2 regions of the Dorea sp. OM07-5 genome follow, and region 1 is predicted to be linked to the other one. Evidence: predicted binding sites of a transcription regulator. Region 1 holds the regulator's gene; the other holds the start of a gene.
The links. The regulator NrdR, encoded in region 1, represses ribonucleotide reductase genes. The targets are predictions, from matches to a motif close to CACAANATNTTGTG.
Positions count from the first base shown of each region.

Region 2: the regulator NrdR is predicted to act here: its motif matches at 5,560-5,573, upstream of nrdD (anaerobic ribonucleoside-triphosphate reductase).

Region 1 is NZ_QUKZ01000001.1:231,408-240,442, forward strand. Features, by position in the region: gene DXC04_RS01165 (PH domain-containing protein) at 1-1,377, shown strand, start outside; gene DXC04_RS01170 (nicotinate-nucleotide adenylyltransferase) at 1,501-2,109, shown strand; gene DXC04_RS01175 (YbjQ family protein) at 2,275-2,592, opposite strand; gene dapB (4-hydroxy-tetrahydrodipicolinate reductase) at 2,730-3,530, opposite strand; gene arcC (carbamate kinase) at 3,698-4,627, shown strand; gene DXC04_RS01190 (ferredoxin) at 4,689-4,874, shown strand; gene DXC04_RS01195 (PRC-barrel domain-containing protein) at 4,972-5,283, shown strand; gene nrdR (transcriptional regulator NrdR) at 5,363-5,824, shown strand; gene truA (tRNA pseudouridine(38-40) synthase TruA) at 5,893-6,627, shown strand; gene DXC04_RS01210 (exodeoxyribonuclease III) at 6,643-7,398, shown strand; gene DXC04_RS01215 (TM1266 family iron-only hydrogenase system putative regulator) at 7,418-7,663, shown strand; gene DXC04_RS01220 (PduL/EutD family phosphate acyltransferase) at 7,734-8,378, opposite strand; gene glnA (type I glutamate--ammonia ligase) at 8,626-9,035, shown strand, end outside.
Region 2 is NZ_QUKZ01000003.1:103,483-112,517, forward strand. Features, by position in the region: gene arsS (arsenosugar biosynthesis radical SAM (seleno)protein ArsS) at 1-947, shown strand, start outside; tRNA gene DXC04_RS03840 (tRNA-Lys) at 1,132-1,204, shown strand; gene DXC04_RS03845 (bile acid:sodium symporter family protein) at 1,405-2,349, shown strand; gene DXC04_RS03850 (DUF975 family protein) at 2,441-4,291, shown strand; gene DXC04_RS03855 (metallophosphoesterase) at 4,288-5,478, shown strand; gene nrdD (anaerobic ribonucleoside-triphosphate reductase) at 5,646-7,835, shown strand; gene DXC04_RS03865 (tRNA threonylcarbamoyladenosine dehydratase) at 8,039-8,806, shown strand; gene DXC04_RS03870 (ATP-binding protein) at 8,840-9,035, shown strand, end outside.

The DNA of each region.
Region 1 (9,035 bases):
CTTGTATTGTTCCTGATTGCTTTATTCTGGCAGCTCCGCCGTTGGGCGAAAACTTATATTTCTATTCAGGGGCAGGCAATCGTGATTGAGAAAAATACATGGAACCGCAAGGTGCAGACGATCGGCATCAAGCATATTTCCAATGTCAATCTCTCACAGAATATTCTGGAAATGATGCTTGGCACATGCACTGTGAAACTGGATACAGACAGTTTCTCAACGGCAGATGATACAGACGTAAAACTGGTGCTGAAAAAAGAAAAAGCAGAGTGGTTCCGTCAGACGGTTTTTGCGATTATGGAGTCGGAAGGTAACCGTTCCGGGGCAGAAGTTTATGCGCAGGATACGAATCATCAGATAGAAAGTGGCGCGTATAAAGAAACTGCCGGGATAACAGATGAGGAAAACGGTAAAAACATCACAGAGACAACGGTGACAGCAAATGTAAATGATATGATCTGGCATGGAGTGTTTGCGATTAATTTATTTGCTGTTTTGCTTGCAGTTGGAGGAATCGGAGGCTCCGTATCAAAGTTGCTTTCTGGCATACAGGAAGGAATTTCAGGACAAAATATTCTGGAAATAATATCAGGTTGGGCGGTAGCATTTTTTATCGGCGCAACAGCAGTCTGGGATACGGTGAAGGATTTTATTAAGTATTATCAGTATCAGGTTACACGAAAAAGTGATAAGATCTATATTTCTTACGGACTTTTAAAGAAAGTAAGCTATGTAATTCCGGTAAAGCGGATTCATGGCGTAACGGTGAGACAGACATGGATTGCAAGGATTTTTAAGAGATACCGGGTGGAACTTATCAATGTCGGAATGGGAGATGACGACGAGGAAAAGGATGCATTTTTCCTTTTGTATCAGAGCCGGGCAGACGTGATTGAAAAAATGCAGAAACTTTTGCCGGAATTTGCAGAAGCAATAGAACTTCCGATGCAGAGACAGAAGAAGTCGGTTATCCTTCTTAAGGCAATCCCGGCAGTGATCTGGGCAGTTATATTATTGGCAGCAGATCAGCTTGCGAAAGAGATCATAGGAGCGCATTTTCTGTGGATCAATCTGGTGTGTGCCGGTGGATGGCTGGTTGTACTGGTGATACTTGCCGGTGGATATGTTACGGATGCATTTGCTTGTGATAAGAAGAGTCTGGCCGTATCAAGCGGTGTATTTGGTCGAGAAACCACATACATGCATTATCCGCAGATCCAGTATTTTTCAGTTAATCAGAATATAGTGGCAAAGAAATTGCGTGTTGTGAAGGGAAATGCATATCTTCTTGCGTCGGCATCGGATTCCAGACATGATCTTCCGTATATGCCGGAAGAGGCTGTGGAAGAATTGAAAGAATATTTGCTTGCAAGGTAAGAGAAGAGCGCATTATACTAAGAATATCAAAGATGTGCAGAAAAATAATATAGCATGCGTTTTGGAATGCATAGTTCGTAGTAGAAATGTGGAGGGCATTTTGAAAAAGATATTGTAAAATGAGTGGTCGAGAAGAACAAAGGAGAGAGTATGATAGAGACTGGTGTTGTAAATGGAAGATTTCAGGTATTGCATTTAAAGCATATGGAATATATTCTGGCGGCAAAGATGCGGTGCCGGAAACTGTATATCGGGCTTACGAATCCGGACGGGAGAATGACCGGCGATTCGGTAAATGATCAGAACCGATCCACAAAAGCGGCAAATCCGCTGACGTATTTTGAACGTTATGAGATGATAAAAGGTGCCATGCAGGAATTTAAAGTCCCTGAGCAGGAATATGATATTCTGCCGTTTCCGATTAATTTTCCGGAATATATTGCAAATTATATGCCGGAAGATGCGACGTATTTTATGGGACTCAGTGATGCGTGGGATGAAGAAAAATATAAGATCCTGCGAAGCTTGAAGCTGGATGTAGAAGTTCTCTGGCGAAGAGAAGAAAAAGACCGCGGAGTCAGTGCTTCATGGGTGCGAAGCTGTATTGCCATGGATGAAGAATGGGCGCATCTTGTCCCGAAGAGCGTGTATAAGTATCTGACGGAAACACATCTCGTGGACAGGATCAAGCATCTGGAGAAAATCCGGATCGAAGAGAAAATGGTGCTGTAAAAATAGCAGAAAAAAGTATTAAAAAATAGAAACAATATTGGTAGATAGTGAAAAAGCATTAATAGTTAAAAAACGCCTGCCATTTGCAATATATTTCACTGGCACCGAACATTCAGACCATTTGTGGATATATCAATATAACAGGATGGCAGGCGCTTTTTGAAACTACTCTTCTACGAATTTTACTGCAGTTCCGTAAGCCATGATTTCAGCAGCACCCTGTACGACAGTACTGGATGCATAGCGGATATTAATGACGGCGTCGGCACCGCATTTTTCGGCTTCTTCGCTCATGCGCTTTGTGGCGATGGCACGGGCTTCATTCATCATTTCTGTATAAGAAGTAAGTTCACCGCCTACAAGTGTCTTAAAGCTGTTTACAAGGTCTTTTCCAAAATGTACAGACTGGATCATATTTCCTTTTACAAGTCCGATCATTTCAAATTTCTTTCCGGTTATATAATCTGTGTTTACTAATATCATAAATAAAATCCTTTCTGATTAATGTTAAGATGTTAGGGGAAAATCCTGACATCTTGTTAATTAAATTGTCAAAGTAGTTACGGATGACCTATGGCAGTCGTTATTACAGATAAACCGCCAGACTGACCCGAGCCGGACTAGCTCAGATGCAGGACATCCTTAATGGTATAATATCCAGGACCTTTATTAGCAAGATATGCTGCGCAGTCGCAGGCGCCTCTTGCGAAACATTCCCAGTTGTAGCAGTGGTGAGTGATTTCCAGACGTTCTCCCATGCCACCAAAGAATACAGTGTGGCTACTTGGAATATTGCCGGCGCGCAGAGAATGATAACCGATTGTTCCAGGTTCTCGCGGAGAAACTCCTTCTCTGCCGTATACAGCGATATCGGATAATTCTTTGCCAAGTGCATGTGCCATGGTCTCACCCATTTCTTTGGAAGTACCGCTCGGTGCATCTTTCTTCCACTGATCATGCATCTCAAGAATCTCAATGTCCAGTTCTTCCCCAACTGTCTTTGTGATAAATTCCAGAACTTTATTCATGACATTGACGAGTTTGGAAGTGTTGGCTGCATAGAGCATTGGAATAGAAGAAGCAGCATCTTCAAAACGTTTCATCTCTTCGTCGGAGAAACCGGTAGAACCGCAGACCAGACCTTTTTTATGTCTGATGGCAAGATCCAGAACTCCCATAGCCATCTCTTTAGTAGAAAAATCGATGATCACATCGCATTTGTCAATAACGGATTCGAGATCATCTACAACCGGAACATGCAGTTCTTTTCCGACCATTGCGACAGTTCCGAGATCTGTTCCGATGTAATCGCGCCCTTTTGGACCGATACCGGCAACCAGTTCCATGTCATCACGGGAGGCTGCAACCTGTGTGATCAATTTGCCCATTTTCCCTCTTGGGGCTGTTACGATAACTTTCATAAATGTAAACTCCTTTCGTATACGTTTTCAACACGTACCGGGAAATCCCTTTTAATAATTTCAGTTTACCACAAAAGACGAGCAGGAGTTGCATTTTTTTCAGAAAGAGGCTATAATTCTTTTTATAATCTTGAGAGGAAATTTACAGAAAATAAGAGGTATAGAGCATGAAGAAAAGAGTAGTCGTTGCGCTGGGACATCGTGCCCTTGGTACGACCTTGCCGGAGCAGCAGGAAGCAGTTAAGAAAACATCAAAAGTAATCGCGGATCTGATCGAGGACGGATATCAGGTTGCCATTACACACAGCAACGCACCGCAGGTAGGTATGATCCATACAGCGATGAACGAATTTGGAAAAGTACACGAGAACTATACAGCGGCGCCAATGTCTGTATGTTCTGCCATGAGCCAGGGCTATATCGGATATGACCTTCAGAATGCGATTCGCGAGGAACTTTTAAACAGAGGCATTTACAGAACAGTCAGCACGATCCTGACACAGGTAGTTGTGGATCCATATGATGAAGCATTCTATACACCGACCAAGATCCTTGGACGTTATATGAATGTGGAAGAGGCAAATGAGGAGCGTAAGAAGGGTAATTATGTAGTAGAGGAACCAGGCAAAGGGTTCCGCCGCATCGTGTCTGCACCGAATCCGGTACGCATTGTAGAGATTGATGCGATCAAGGCTCTTCTGGATGCAGATCAGATTGTTATTGCATGCGGTGGTGGTGGTATTCCGGTTCTGGAACAGGATAACCATTTGAAAGGTGCAAGCGCTGTCATTGAGAAGGATCTGACTGCCGGAAAGATGGCAGAGGATACACAGGCAGACGAGCTGATCATTCTGACGAGTGTAGATCAGGTGAAGATTAATCTCGGACGTGACAATGAAGAAGCACTGGGCGAGATTTCCGTAGAAAATGCGAAGAAATATATGGAAGAGGGACATTTCGGAGAGTATAATATGCTTCCGAAGTTAAGTGCTTCTGTTTCTTTCATTGAAAAAGGAGAAGGAAGAAGCGCACTCATTACTTCTTTTGATAAGCTTGGCGAAGCTTTAAAAGGAAAGACAGGAACTAAGATTTCTTAAGAAATTCGTTTAAAATGTCTGCAATCTGGTTATACTACCGGAAAAATGAAGGAGGTAACCGATGAAGGCAAGAGTGATGGATGGCTGCATTTCCTGCGGTGCATGTGTGACAACGTGCCCGGAAGTATTCTCGTTTGATGAAGATGGACTTGCGGAAGCATGTGGAGAAGTTGCATCGGAATATGAAGAAGCAGCAAAAGAAGCAAGAGATGACTGTCCGGTATCTGTGATTGATATTGTGGAGTAATAAAATGCGAAGATAAACTGGGGTATGGTGAAGAACTGTACCCCTGTTTTTATTTATCGGGAAAGAACTTTCCTGATATATAAAAACGCTCCACCAGATGTGCACCCGTACGAATAGTCAGCGTGCTGCATATAATAAATATAAGAATAATAAGAGCGGAAGTGTCAGTGTGCGTTTCAGTGAATTTCAGGAAAAAGAAGTGATCAATGCGTGTGACTGTTGCAAACTTGGATATGTAGAAGATCTGGTCATAGATGAGAAAAAAGGAAAAATTGAAGCAATCATTATACCAAAAGGGCGGGGGATCTGTAATCTTTTCTGTGAGGATGGAGAATACATCATTCCATTTGCCTGTATCAAACGGATTGGACCGGATATTATTCTGGTTGAAATGCATGAAGAAAAGTAAAATGTTTCTTTTGATGTTTGACTTCTCTAAGAGCAACCGATATACTAAAAGATAGAATGTATGAAAGGAATTTAGTGTGATGAAATGTCCATATTGTGGTAATTCAGATACAAGAGTTATAGATTCAAGACCGGCGGAAGAAGGCAATTCTATCCGCAGACGCAGATCCTGTGATGCATGCGGGAAACGTTTCACGACTTATGAAAAGATAGAGACGATTCCGCTGATCATTATTAAAAAGGATGATAACAGAGAACAGTATGACCGAGGCAAGATTGAAAGAGGAATTTTAAGAGCTTGTTATAAACGTCCGGTATCGGCGGCAAGGATCCAGAAGACAGTGGAAGCTGTGGAGACACAGGTGTTCAGTCTGGAAGAGAAAGAGATTGCAAGCAGTACGATCGGGGAGATCGTTATGGATGCGCTGAAAGATCTGGACGAAGTTGCATATGTAAGATTCGCATCTGTATATAGGGAGTTTAAGGATGTGAATACATTTATGGATGAATTGAAAAAGATTCTGGACGGACAGGAACAATAAAGTTTTATAATATTCTGTACAGGATATTATATAGTGAGATGAGTACAAATAGACAGGGTGATTAGACTATGAGAACATATAAATTAACGATTTCCTATGATGGAAGCAGGTATCAGGGATGGCAGCGGCAGGCGACGACAGACAATACGATCCAGTTTGTACTGGAATGGAGCATTGGCAAATTAGTCGGATACCGCGTGCGTGTAGACGGTTCGGGGAGAACAGACGCCGGAGTACATGCAAGAGGTCAGGTGGCAAGTGTGAAGCTTTCCAAATTGTATGATCCACAGGAGATGAAGGATTCGTTGAACCGTTATCTCCCGGAGGATATCCGTATCGTGAAGGTGGAACTGGTGCGAAATGGATTTCATGCCAGAAAAAGTGCCAAAGGCAAGAAATATGAATATTATATTGACTGCAGAGAAAAACCGGATGTATTTTCCAGAAGATACTGCTATCATTATCCGGAAAAATTAGATATAGAAGCGATGCGTGAGGCCGTGCCATATCTGCTGGGACCGAAGAACTTTACAAGTTTTACGGATGATAAGGATTGCAAAGATCCGATCCGCAAGATCACCAATATCAAGATTGTAAGTTCCGGTGAGAAGGTGCGTATCACTTTCTATGGAACTGGATTCTTATATCATATGGCACGTATCTTGACAGGTACTTTGCTGGAAATCGGTACCGGCAAGCGTGAGGCATCGATGCTTCCGGTTGTGATTGCGGCAGAAGACAGAAGCCTTGCCGGATTCCTCGCGCCAGCCAGAGGTCTGTTTTTAAGAAAAGTGTATTATTAGAAGGAAAACGAACAGATGAAATGTATATCATGGAATGTAAATGGAATTCGTGCCTGCGTAAAGAAAGGATTTCTTGATTTCTTCAAAGAAGCGGATGCAGATATTTTCTGTATTCAGGAAACGAAGATGCAGGAAGGACAATTAGATCTGGAGCTGGATGGATACGAACAGTACTGGAATTATGCCGTGAAGAAAGGTTATTCCGGAACGGCGGTATTTACAAAAGAAAGGCCCCTTGCTGTTACTTATGGCATGGCAATTGAAGAACACGATCAGGAAGGCCGTGTAATCACACTGGAGTATGAGGATTTTTATTTTGTGACAGTGTATACGCCGAATTCACAGAGCGAACTGGCAAGACTGGATTACAGAATGACATGGGAAGATGATTTTCTCGCTTATCTGAAAGGGCTGGAAGAGAAGAAACCAGTGGTTTTCTGTGGGGATTTGAATGTTGCACACAAAGAGATCGACTTGAAGAATCCGAAGACGAACCGTAAGAATGCCGGATTTACAGATGAAGAACGTGGAAAATTCACAGACCTTCTTGCAGCAGGATTTACAGATACATTCCGTTATCTGTATCCGGATGTGGAAGGAATTTATTCTTGGTGGTCTTACCGTTTCAGCGCAAGGGCAAAGAATGCAGGATGGAGAATTGACTATTTTTGTGTATCGGACTGCCTGAAGGATAAGATTGAAGATGCGAAGATCCTGACCGACGTTATGGGATCGGATCATTGCCCGATCGAACTGGACATTGCATTATAGTGAAGAGAGGAAGAGACGGATGGATAGTCGTGTATCTGTAATCAGCATTATTATAAAAGATGAAGAGGCAGCAGTAACGGTGAATGAACTGCTTCACGAATTTAGAAATTATATTGTCGGAAGAATGGGCATTCCGTACCGGCAGAGAGAAGTGTCGATCATCAGTGTGGTGCTGGACGCGCCGGGAGATGTGACAAGCTCTCTTTCCGGAAAACTTGGAATGTTAAAAGGAGTCAGTGCAAAGACACTGACTGCAAAGTTGTAAACACGACGATTTGAAAATTAGAAATATTTAGAATGCAGTGATGGAATAATAAAAAGAGCGGAATCACCGGCTACAGCCGGTTGATTCCGCTTTGTAATTCGTCTGCCCATTTCCGAAGATTGTATGTACGTCCGCCAAATAATTTTAAGATGACACCGGTTGGGTGTTCATGTCCGGCAAATGCATTTGCTTCGTCTGTATCGACGTGCATGGCGAGTGCAAAGTCCGGGTGTACACGGACAACAACATCAGCAAAGATCAGAGAGCGTTCAAAACTCTCCATAATGACGAACACTTCATCTTTGTCTTTGACATTTAACTGGACTGCCTGCACTGGAGTCATGTGGATATGGCGCTTTGCAACAATCACACCGTGATCGAGTTCAATCTCACCGGCAGGACCGAGCAGCGTGCAGCCGGGTGTGCCCTTCGTATCGCCGGATTGACGGATGATGCCCGGAATGCCGAGCTTTCGTGAATCAGTCATGGAAATCTCCACCTGTGTCTCATTACGGAAAGGTCCAAGCAGAGCAACATTTTCAAATGTTCCTTTCGGACCTTTGATCGTAACGCGTTCTTCACAGGCATACTGACCGGGCTGGCTCAGATCTACCCGGTGGGTGATCGTTTTCCCTTTCCCAAATAAGTGTTCAAAATCTTCCTGGCACATATGGATGTGTCTTGCGCTTGTTTCGATTGGTATTGCAAGTCCCATAGTATCTGAGCCTCCTTCTATTATCTGCATTAATTTTTATTCATAGCCATTTTCTGAAAACCTTATTGGAAACATTGTAACAGAGTGCGTTCGGTTTTTCAATCAAAAGTATCAACAACGACATTTTTCGTTGACAAAGAGGGCTTTTTTTTCTATAATTTTTAACGAGGTAAAGCAATGGCGTTTTCATCTAAGGCATGAGAACGCCCATTTTTACATACAGCAGTAAATGCAGGAGGTGCATATAATGAATAATTATACGCGTGAAGATATTTTACAGATGGTAGAAGAAGAGGATGTGGGATTCATCCGGCTACAGTTTACCGATATTTTCGGAACATTGAAAAATGTAGCGATCACTACCAGCCAGTTGGAGAAAGCGCTGAATAACCAGTGCATGTTTGACGGCTCTTCCATTGAAGGCTTTGCAAGGGTGGAAGATTCGGATATGTATCTTTATCCGGATCTGAATACATTTGAGATTTTTCCGTGGAGGCCGCAGCAGGGTAAAGTTGCAAGACTGATCTGCGAGGTGCATAAAGCAGACGGAACACCATTTGAGAGCGATCCGAGATATGTACTGAAGAAAGTGATCGAAGAGGCAAAAGAGATGGGATATCAGTTTAACGTCGGGCCGGAATGTGAATTTTTCTTATT
Region 2 (9,035 bases), on a different contig from region 1:
ACATTCCGGAATTAATGGATCGTGTCAAAGGTGTGGATGAGCTGTATTCCAAAGAGCAGCTCACGACAATGCAGGTAAATGTCGGCTACAGGTGTAATCTGTCCTGTGCACACTGCTTCCTGGAGTGTGGGCCGGATAAAACGGAGATGATGAGCAAAGAGACGATGGATCAGTGCCTGCAGGCATTTAAGACCGGCGGGTTCCGAACGATGGATATTACCGGCGGTTCACCGGAGATGAATCCGAATCTTACTTATTTCATTGAGGCAGCATCGAAGCTTGGCGATGTGATTGTCCGCACAAATCTTGTTATTTTGCAGAAGGAAGCATATGCTCACTTAATAGATGTATATACAGAAAATAAAGTCCGTATTGTCTGTTCTCTGCCTTACTATAATAAGAAAGTTGTGGAAAAGCAGAGAGGCGCACATGTATTTGATCCGGCGATTAAGATTCTACAGGAATTAAATGCAAGAGGCTATGGCAGACAGGATGATCTGCGGCTGACGCTTGTGTATAATACAGATGGCCCGTATCTGCCACCGAATGAATTTATGCTGGAAAAGACATACAGAGAAATTCTGGAAAAGGAATATGGCATTGTATTTACGGATTTGATCGCAATTGGAAATGTGCCGATCGGAAGATTCGGGCAGGAGTTAAAGCACCAGGGAAAACTTGGATCTTATCTGAAACTGCAGAGTGAGAACTTCAATGAAGACAATCTGCCGAAGGTTATGTGCCGGGATCAGATCAATGTTGATTACGATGGCAGTCTGTATGACTGTGAATATTATCATGTCCTTGGAATGAAACCAGATGGGGAAGCACATATCAGAGAGCTTGCGGATCATGCGCCGAAGCCGCGGAAGATTCATACCTGTGCAGTCTGCTATAGTTGTACGGCAGGATATGGAAGCAGCTGTGGTGGAAATCTGTCACATTAAGTTGGCAGTGGAAGGTTCTGCCGGTGTGATTTGTCGGATAGAAAAAGAACTGTTTGGAAATTATGAAAATGATTTCTGAAAAAATATGGAAGAAAAACAAAAAAATATTAAAAAACACTTGATTTTTAGAAAAACATGTCATATAATATTACTTGCGTCACGGGAAACCAGTGACGCAGGACATGCGCGATTAGCTCAGTTGGCAGAGCACCTGACTCTTAATCAGGGTGTCCAGGGTTCGAACCCCTGATCGCGCACTATAAAATCGCTGTTTTTGCAGACAACAGAGCTGCAGGGACGGCGATTTTTTGTATAATAGGAAATTTCATTTCCTATTATACAAAAGCCTCCGGCAGGATGCGCACTGCGGCGTACAATGATGATGTCACAAGCGACCACCGCAGGCGCGCGAATGTGCCAAGGCACATTCGATTTATAGCGACGAGGAGGGAACAACATGGCGGCATTTAACCGTTTTATAGAAAAATGGATGGCACTGGTGACACCAATCTGCCTTCTTTTGGGCGTGTGGTTCCCGGATATTGCAAAACATGGACTCCCATATGTTCCGTTTGTCTTTGCATTTATGACATTTAATGGTGCTTTGAAGTCTAGCTTCAAAGATGTGGCGGAAGTATTTAAGAACCCGTCAATACTTCTTGTGATGCTTGGGCTTATCCATGTTGTAATGCCGGTATTTGCCTGCGGACTTGGACATTTATTTTTCACAGATAATGCAAGGCTGATTGCCGGGATGGTGTTGGAATTTTCAGTGCCGACAGCGGTGTCAGGACTGATGTGGATAACAATCTACAGCGGAAATAGTCCGTTATCGCTGTCGCTGGTAGTGACAGATACCGTATTATCTCCTTTTTTAATTCCATTGACATTGAGGATTCTTCTTGGAAAAACAGTACATATGGATACAGTACAGATGATGCAGGAGCTGATCTTCATGGTGGCATTTCCGGCAATTTTTGCTATGTGCCTGAATCAGATCAGCCATAATCGCGCAAAAGAATGTTTGCCGAAAGTGCTCGCACCTTATTCCAAACTGGCGTTGATATTTGTTGTAATATCCAATTCATCCAAAGTGGCACCGTATGTTCGCCATATGAACGGACAGCGGGTAGCTGTAGCAGTAACAATTCTCGTACTGGCGGCAAGCGGTTATGCAATCGGACTTCTGGTCGCAAAATTATGGAAGAAGGATCACGAAACATCTATTTCCATGATGTACGGAAACGGAATGCGTAATATCAGCGTGGGAGCCGTGATTGCGGCGGCATATTTCCCGGGAGAAGTGATGTTCCCGGTTATGATCGGAACGTTGTTCCAACAGGTACTGGCTGCATTTTACGGAAAAGCAACGGAGCAGCCGGGTGACAACAGTAAAAACTAAGATTTCCCTAAAAATATCTTTAGAATTATTTTCTTTACAAGGATGTGTATTCTATTTATAATTTTACCAACAAAAGAAATGAGGAAAAAGGATGCACAAAAGACGAAGAGAGTTTAAGAAGAGAGCCAGATGTGTGTTGAAGACGCATTACTGGCTTTTTGTTATGTTATGCCTTATTGCAGGCATGATCGGAACAGAATTTACCACTTCCGTGAAACTGGGAAAGGACGCAGCAGTGTCTTATGCGGAAGCAGAGAACACGGTCAACCGTCTGACAACGGATAACCTGATCGGAGCGTTCTATGATAATCTGGAAGAATTTAATGAAGGAAAAGAGGCGGAGCAGAGAGCACGCATTGATGAAAAGAAGAAACGCTATGAAGAAGAATCAAAAAAGAATGAAAATGCGGTTCTTGGACGAAGCAGGGGTGTCTTTTCCGGCATTGTAAATAAAGCCGCTTCCGGTGAATATATTGTTACACTTGCAGTTGCGGTGCGCTCACTGGTCGGCTCGGATAACATAGCTGCCTGGCTGCTGATCGTTGTCAGCCTGGCACTGATATTTTTCGTGCAGACCTTTATCGTAGATGTATATCAGATTGTTATGCGAAGGATGCTTTTGGAAGGGCGCTGTTATAAGCGCGTTCCGCTACACAGAGTGTGGTTCCTGATGCGGGTGCGCAAATGGATGCATGCGGGAGTCACGCTTCTGTTAAAACAGGCATTGCACACTGTGTGGGGGCTTACGGTTATCGGGGGCGTTGTCAAATATTATTCTTATTATCTGGTTCCTTATATTGCAGCAGAGAATCCATCAATTAAGGCGGCAGATGCGATCACATTATCAAGGCAGATGATGGACGGGCATAAGTGGGAATGTTTTGTGATGGAATTGTCGTTCTGGGGCTGGAGATTTCTTGGATTTTTTACAATGGGAATTGCCAACATTTTCTATATCAATCCATTTATGGCTGCGACAATGGCAGAATATTATGTGAGTCTGCGAGAGGAGGCAATCGACAGGAAACTTCCGCTGGCAGAACAGTTAAATGATAGATATCTGTATGAGCATCCGGAACAGATGGTGCTGGATGCGGCTTATGAAGACGTTAGAGAAGTGGAGGAAGAACCGCCGGTTGTTATAGAAGGTCTGACTGGAGTTCAGAAGTTTCTTGCAAATACATTGGGAATCACAGTGCTGCATCAGAAAGAGATGGATGCGCTGGAGGAAGAGGCAAACCGAAAATTCCGGGTTGTGCATGATATACGTGCATACAAAGGAATTGTTTATCCGACCAGACTGTATCCGATTTCGGAAGTGAAGAGAAATAATCTGCTGGAAAATATGAACTTTTTGCGTCATTACTCTATCTGGTCTGTGATCATGATGTTTTTTATTATGTCATTTGCAGGCTGGGTGTGGGAAGTGAGTCTACATTTTCTGACCAAAGGATGTTTTGTTAACCGTGGGGTTCTTCACGGTCCGTGGTTGCCGATTTACGGGGCTGGCAGTGTACTGATTTTATTGTTGCTGAACCGTCTGCGCAGAAAACCTGTGGCAGAATTTATTGCAGCGGTAGCCTTGTGTGGATTTATAGAATATTATACATCTTATTTTCTGGAGATTATAACGCATGGCAAGCGATGGTGGGATTATCATGGATATTTTCTGAATCTTAACGGAAGGATCTGTGCAGAAGGGCTTTTGACATTTGGAATCGGAGGCGTTGTAATGGTATATGTACTGGCGCCATTTTTAGACAATCTGATCCGCAGGCTTCCGATGCGACGTCTGATTGCGTTATGTGTGCTGTTGTTAGTATTGTTTGGCGCAGATCAGATGTGGTCGGTACGTCATCCGAATGAGGGGAAAGGAATCAGCAAAATGAGGACGACAGCCGCCCGGACATATGAAAAAGAAAGGAAGGTAGTAAAACAATGATCGCATTATATCTGGCTCCGCTGTATCTGTTATTATGCGGATATATACTCTGGCGCATGCTTCACTGGCTTGCAGCCTGTCACGATGTGACAAAAAATTTTTTTCTCAGGGGACTGCTCGTCACAGTGTACGTTTTTCTGGCGCTAAGCCTGCTTTTTGGATTTCTTGTACCGCCGTCGATGTTACAAAGAGTGCTGAAAGGGATTGGCAATTACTGGCTGGGTGTGTTATTATATATCTTGCTTACAGTTCTTGTAGCAGATCTTATAAGACTCATTCTGAAACATGTGTCATTTCCGAAAAAGGAAAGACTTTTTTCAAGAAAAGGACATGTTATCGTGGGCAGTATATGTCTGGCAGTGATTCTGGCATTCAGTGCCGCCGGGATCTATGGTGCACGTCATATCGTAACGACAGATTATCAGGTAAAGATATCAAAGAAAGCAGGGAATCTGAAGGAACTGAATCTTGTTCTTGTAGCGGATTTCCATCTGGGATACAGCATCGGCAGCAGCCATATGCAGCGGATGGTGGAGAAGATCAATGCGTCAAAACCGGATCTTGTAGTGATCGCGGGAGATATTTTTGACAATGAATATGAGGCATTGGATAATCCGGAGCGCCTGGAGAAGATATTAAGATCGATCAAGAGCAGGTATGGTGTCTATGCATGTTACGGCAACCATGATATACAGGAGAAGATTCTGGCAGGATTTACATTTCCGAGAAAAGGGAAGAAGATGAGCGATCCGCGGATGGATACATTTTTGGAGAAATCAAATATTCATCTGCTTCGGGATGAAGCAGTCGAGATCGACAATGCTTTTTATCTGTTCGGAAGAGCTGATTATGAACGTCCGGGAAGAGGGATCAGGAAGAGAAAGCTTCCGAAAGAACTGGTGAAGGAAACGGATCAGAAGAAACCAATTCTTGTAGTGGATCATGAACCGAGAGAATTAAAAGAACTGGCAGATGCGGGAGTGGATCTGGATCTGTGTGGACATACACATGATGGCCAGATGTTCCCGGGGAACTTGGTTACGGACATGATGTGGGAGAACTCCTATGGCTATCTGAAAAAGGGAAAGATGCATAATATCGTGACTTCCGGGCTTGGCGTATTCGGACCGGATATGAGAGTGGGTACGAAGAGTGAGATCTGCCGGATTAAGATAAAATTCAATTAGAGAGAAAGAGAGAAAGGGAATTGCAAAAAAGTAAAACTTTCTCTTTCTTTTCGCTCTGAATTGGTGTATGATAGTAAAAGACACAACATATTGTGTAATGGCAAGTTAAAAATATCTATATTTTGTTATAAAAAAAGAATGCTAAAAAAGGAGAAATCAAGGGGATTATGGGAATTCAAGTGAAAAATCATGTGATCAAACGAAACGGAGAGGAAGTACCGTTCCAGCTTGATAAGATCATAAATGCGATCAAATCTGCAAACAAAGAGGTAGAACGGATCCATCAGTTGAATGAATATCAGATTCTTGCAGTGGCAGATACAATCGGTCAGAAAGTGAACGAATATCGCCATGCCGTGAATGTAGAAGATATTCAGGATATGGTAGAGACCGGCATCATGGAGATGCGTGGATATGAAGTCGCACAGAAGTATGTGCGTTATCGTTATAAGAGAGAGCTTACCAGAAAATCAAATACAACAGATAATGGAATCCTCGCACTGATCGAGCACATGAATGAAGAAGTAAATCAAGAGAATTCCAACAAGAATCCTGTGATCAATTCTACACAGAGAGATTACATGGCAGGAGAAGTCAGCAAAGACTTATCCAGACGTCTGCTCCTTCCGGAAGAGATTGTGCAGGCGCACGAAGCAGGAATCATCCACTTCCATGATTCTGATTATTTTGCACAGAAAGAACATAACTGTGATCTGATCAATTTACAGGATATGTTGCAGAATGGTACAGTGATCAGTGAGACGCTGATCGAGAAGCCGCATAGCTTTTTTACAGCATGTAATGTAACGACCCAGATCGTGGCACAGGTGGCAAGTAACCAGTATGGCGGACAGTCTTTTACACTGGCACATCTGGCACCGTTTGTAGATATCAGCAGACAGAAACTCCGTAAGAATGTTATCGCTGAGAGACAAGAATGTGGCGAGAGCATGGATCCGGAAATCATTGACAAGATTACAGAACGCAGACTCCGCGATGAAGTAAAGAGCGGAATCCAGACGATCCAGTATCAGCTTATCACACTGATGACCTGTAATGGACAGGCGCCGTTTGTAACCGTATTTATGTATCTGGATGAAGTAGAAGACGGACAGTTAAGAGATGACCTTGCTATGATCATTGAAGAAGTGATGAGACAGAGAATGCAGGGCGTTAAGAATGAAAAAGGTGTATGGATCACTCCGGCATTCCCGAAATTGATCTATGTATTGGATGAAGATAATATTACAGAAGGTTCCAAATACTGGGAACTGACCAAGCTGGCAGCAGAATGTACAGCAAAACGTATGGTACCGGATTATATTTCCGCTAAGATGATGCGTGAGCTGAAGCAGGGAGAAGTTTACCCGTGTATGGGCTGCCGTTCATTTTTGACAGTTGAGGACGAGCAGAGAAATCCGGACGGAAGCCATAAGTTCTATGGACGTTTCAATCAGGGAGTTGTAACGATCAATCTTGTAGATGTGGCATGTTCTTCCAATGGAGATATGGATAAATTCTGGAAGATTCTGGATGAACGTCTGGAGTTGTGCCACCGGGCACTCCGCTGCAGACATGAGCGTCTTCTCGGAACGATTTCCGATGTAGCGCCGATCCTGTGGCAGTATGGTGCACTGGCAAGACTGAAGAAGGGTGAGACGATCGACAGACTGCTTTATAATGGATATTCAACAATCTCTCTCGGATATGCGGGCCTTTATGAGATGTGCATGCGTATGCTTGGCAAATCCCATACAGATCCGGAAGCGAGCCCGTTTGCACTGGAAGTTATGCAGAAACTGAATGATAAGTGCAAAGAATGGAAAGAAGCAGAGCATATCAGCTATTCCGTATACGGGACACCGATGGAATCTACAACTTACAAATTTGCAAAATGTTTACAGAAACGTTTTGGAATCATCAAAGGCGTAACCGATAAGAATTATATTACGAACAGCTATCACGTACATGTAACAGAGAAGATCGATGCATTTAAGAAACTGAAATTCGAATCCGAATTCCAGAAGCTGTCTCCGGGTGGAGCGATCAGCTACATCGAAGTACCGGATATGCAGGACAATATTCCGGCAGTGCTCTCCGTTATGCAGTATATTTACGAGAACATCATGTATGCTGAGCTGAATACGAAGAGCGATTACTGTGAATGTTGCGGCTATACCGGTGAGATCCAGATCAAGGAAGACGGAAACGGTAAACTGATCTGGGAGTGTCCGAACTGCGGTAACAGAGATCAGGATAAGTTATGTGTAGCAAGAAGAACCTGTGGATATATCGGAACACAGTTCTGGAATCAGGGAAGAACACAGGAAATCAAAGACCGCGTACTTCACCTGTAAGAAGGAAAGATTGACAAAAAGAACAACTCCATATATAATATAACCTATTGAATTACTGGGAATATGAAGTGACCGGCGGGTGCATGCATGAGAGACATGGAATGCAGCCGCTGGTTTTGCGTAACAAACTTACAAAGCGTGTTCTATTATTGCGATAAAATCTGTGAGACACGTTTCGTACGGCAGAAGGAGAAGATAAGAAGATGCTGACACAATTTTCGAGAACCGAATTATTACTTGGAAAAGAAGCAATGGACAGGCTTGCGAATGCCAGAGTTGCGGTATTTGGAATCGGTGGCGTGGGCGGTTACGTCTGCGAGGCACTGGTGCGAAGCGGCGTAGGTGCATTTGATCTGATCGATGATGATAAAGTATGTCTGACGAACCTGAACCGTCAGATCATTGCGACAAGAAAGACTGTTGGAAAATATAAGACAAAAGTGATGCGTGACCGTATCCTGGAGATCAATCCGAATGCAAAAGTGACGATCCATGACTGCTTCTTCCTGCCGGAAAATGCAGATGATTTCGCATTTGAAGAGTATGATTATATCGTCGATGCTGTAGATACGGTAACGGCAAAGATCGCACTTGTGATGGCGGCAAAGGAGAAAAATGTGCCGATCATCAGCAGTATGGGGGCCGGAAATAAACTGGATGCCAGTATGTTCCGCGTGGCAGACATTTATAAGACGAAAGTATGCCCGCTTGCAAAAGTTATGCGCCGGGAACTGAAAAAACGTGGCGTAAAGAAGCTGAAAGTGGTATATTCAGAAGAGCAGCCAACCAGACCGAAAGAAGATATGGCGATCAGCTGCAGACACAACTGTATCTGCCCGCCGGGAGCAAAGCATAAGTGCACGGAGAGAAGAGATATTCCGGGAAGTGTGGCATTTGTACCTTCGGTGGCAGGACTTATTATTGCCGGTGAAGTGGTAAAAGACCTGGCTGCAGGAGAAACACAGAAATAGATTCGATAAGAAAGCAGAATTGGTGATACAAAGATGAGTATTTCAATAGCGGAATTAAAAAAATTAGAAAAAGACAGTTATGAGCTTCTGGATATCCGCAGTGAGGTAGAGATTTCCCACGGAGCAATTCCTGGAGCAATTGCGGTAAAGCCGGAAGAGATTGAAAAAAAATTAAAAAATAAAGAGCTGGATCCGGAGAAAAAGCAGGTTATCTGCTGTAGCAGAGGAA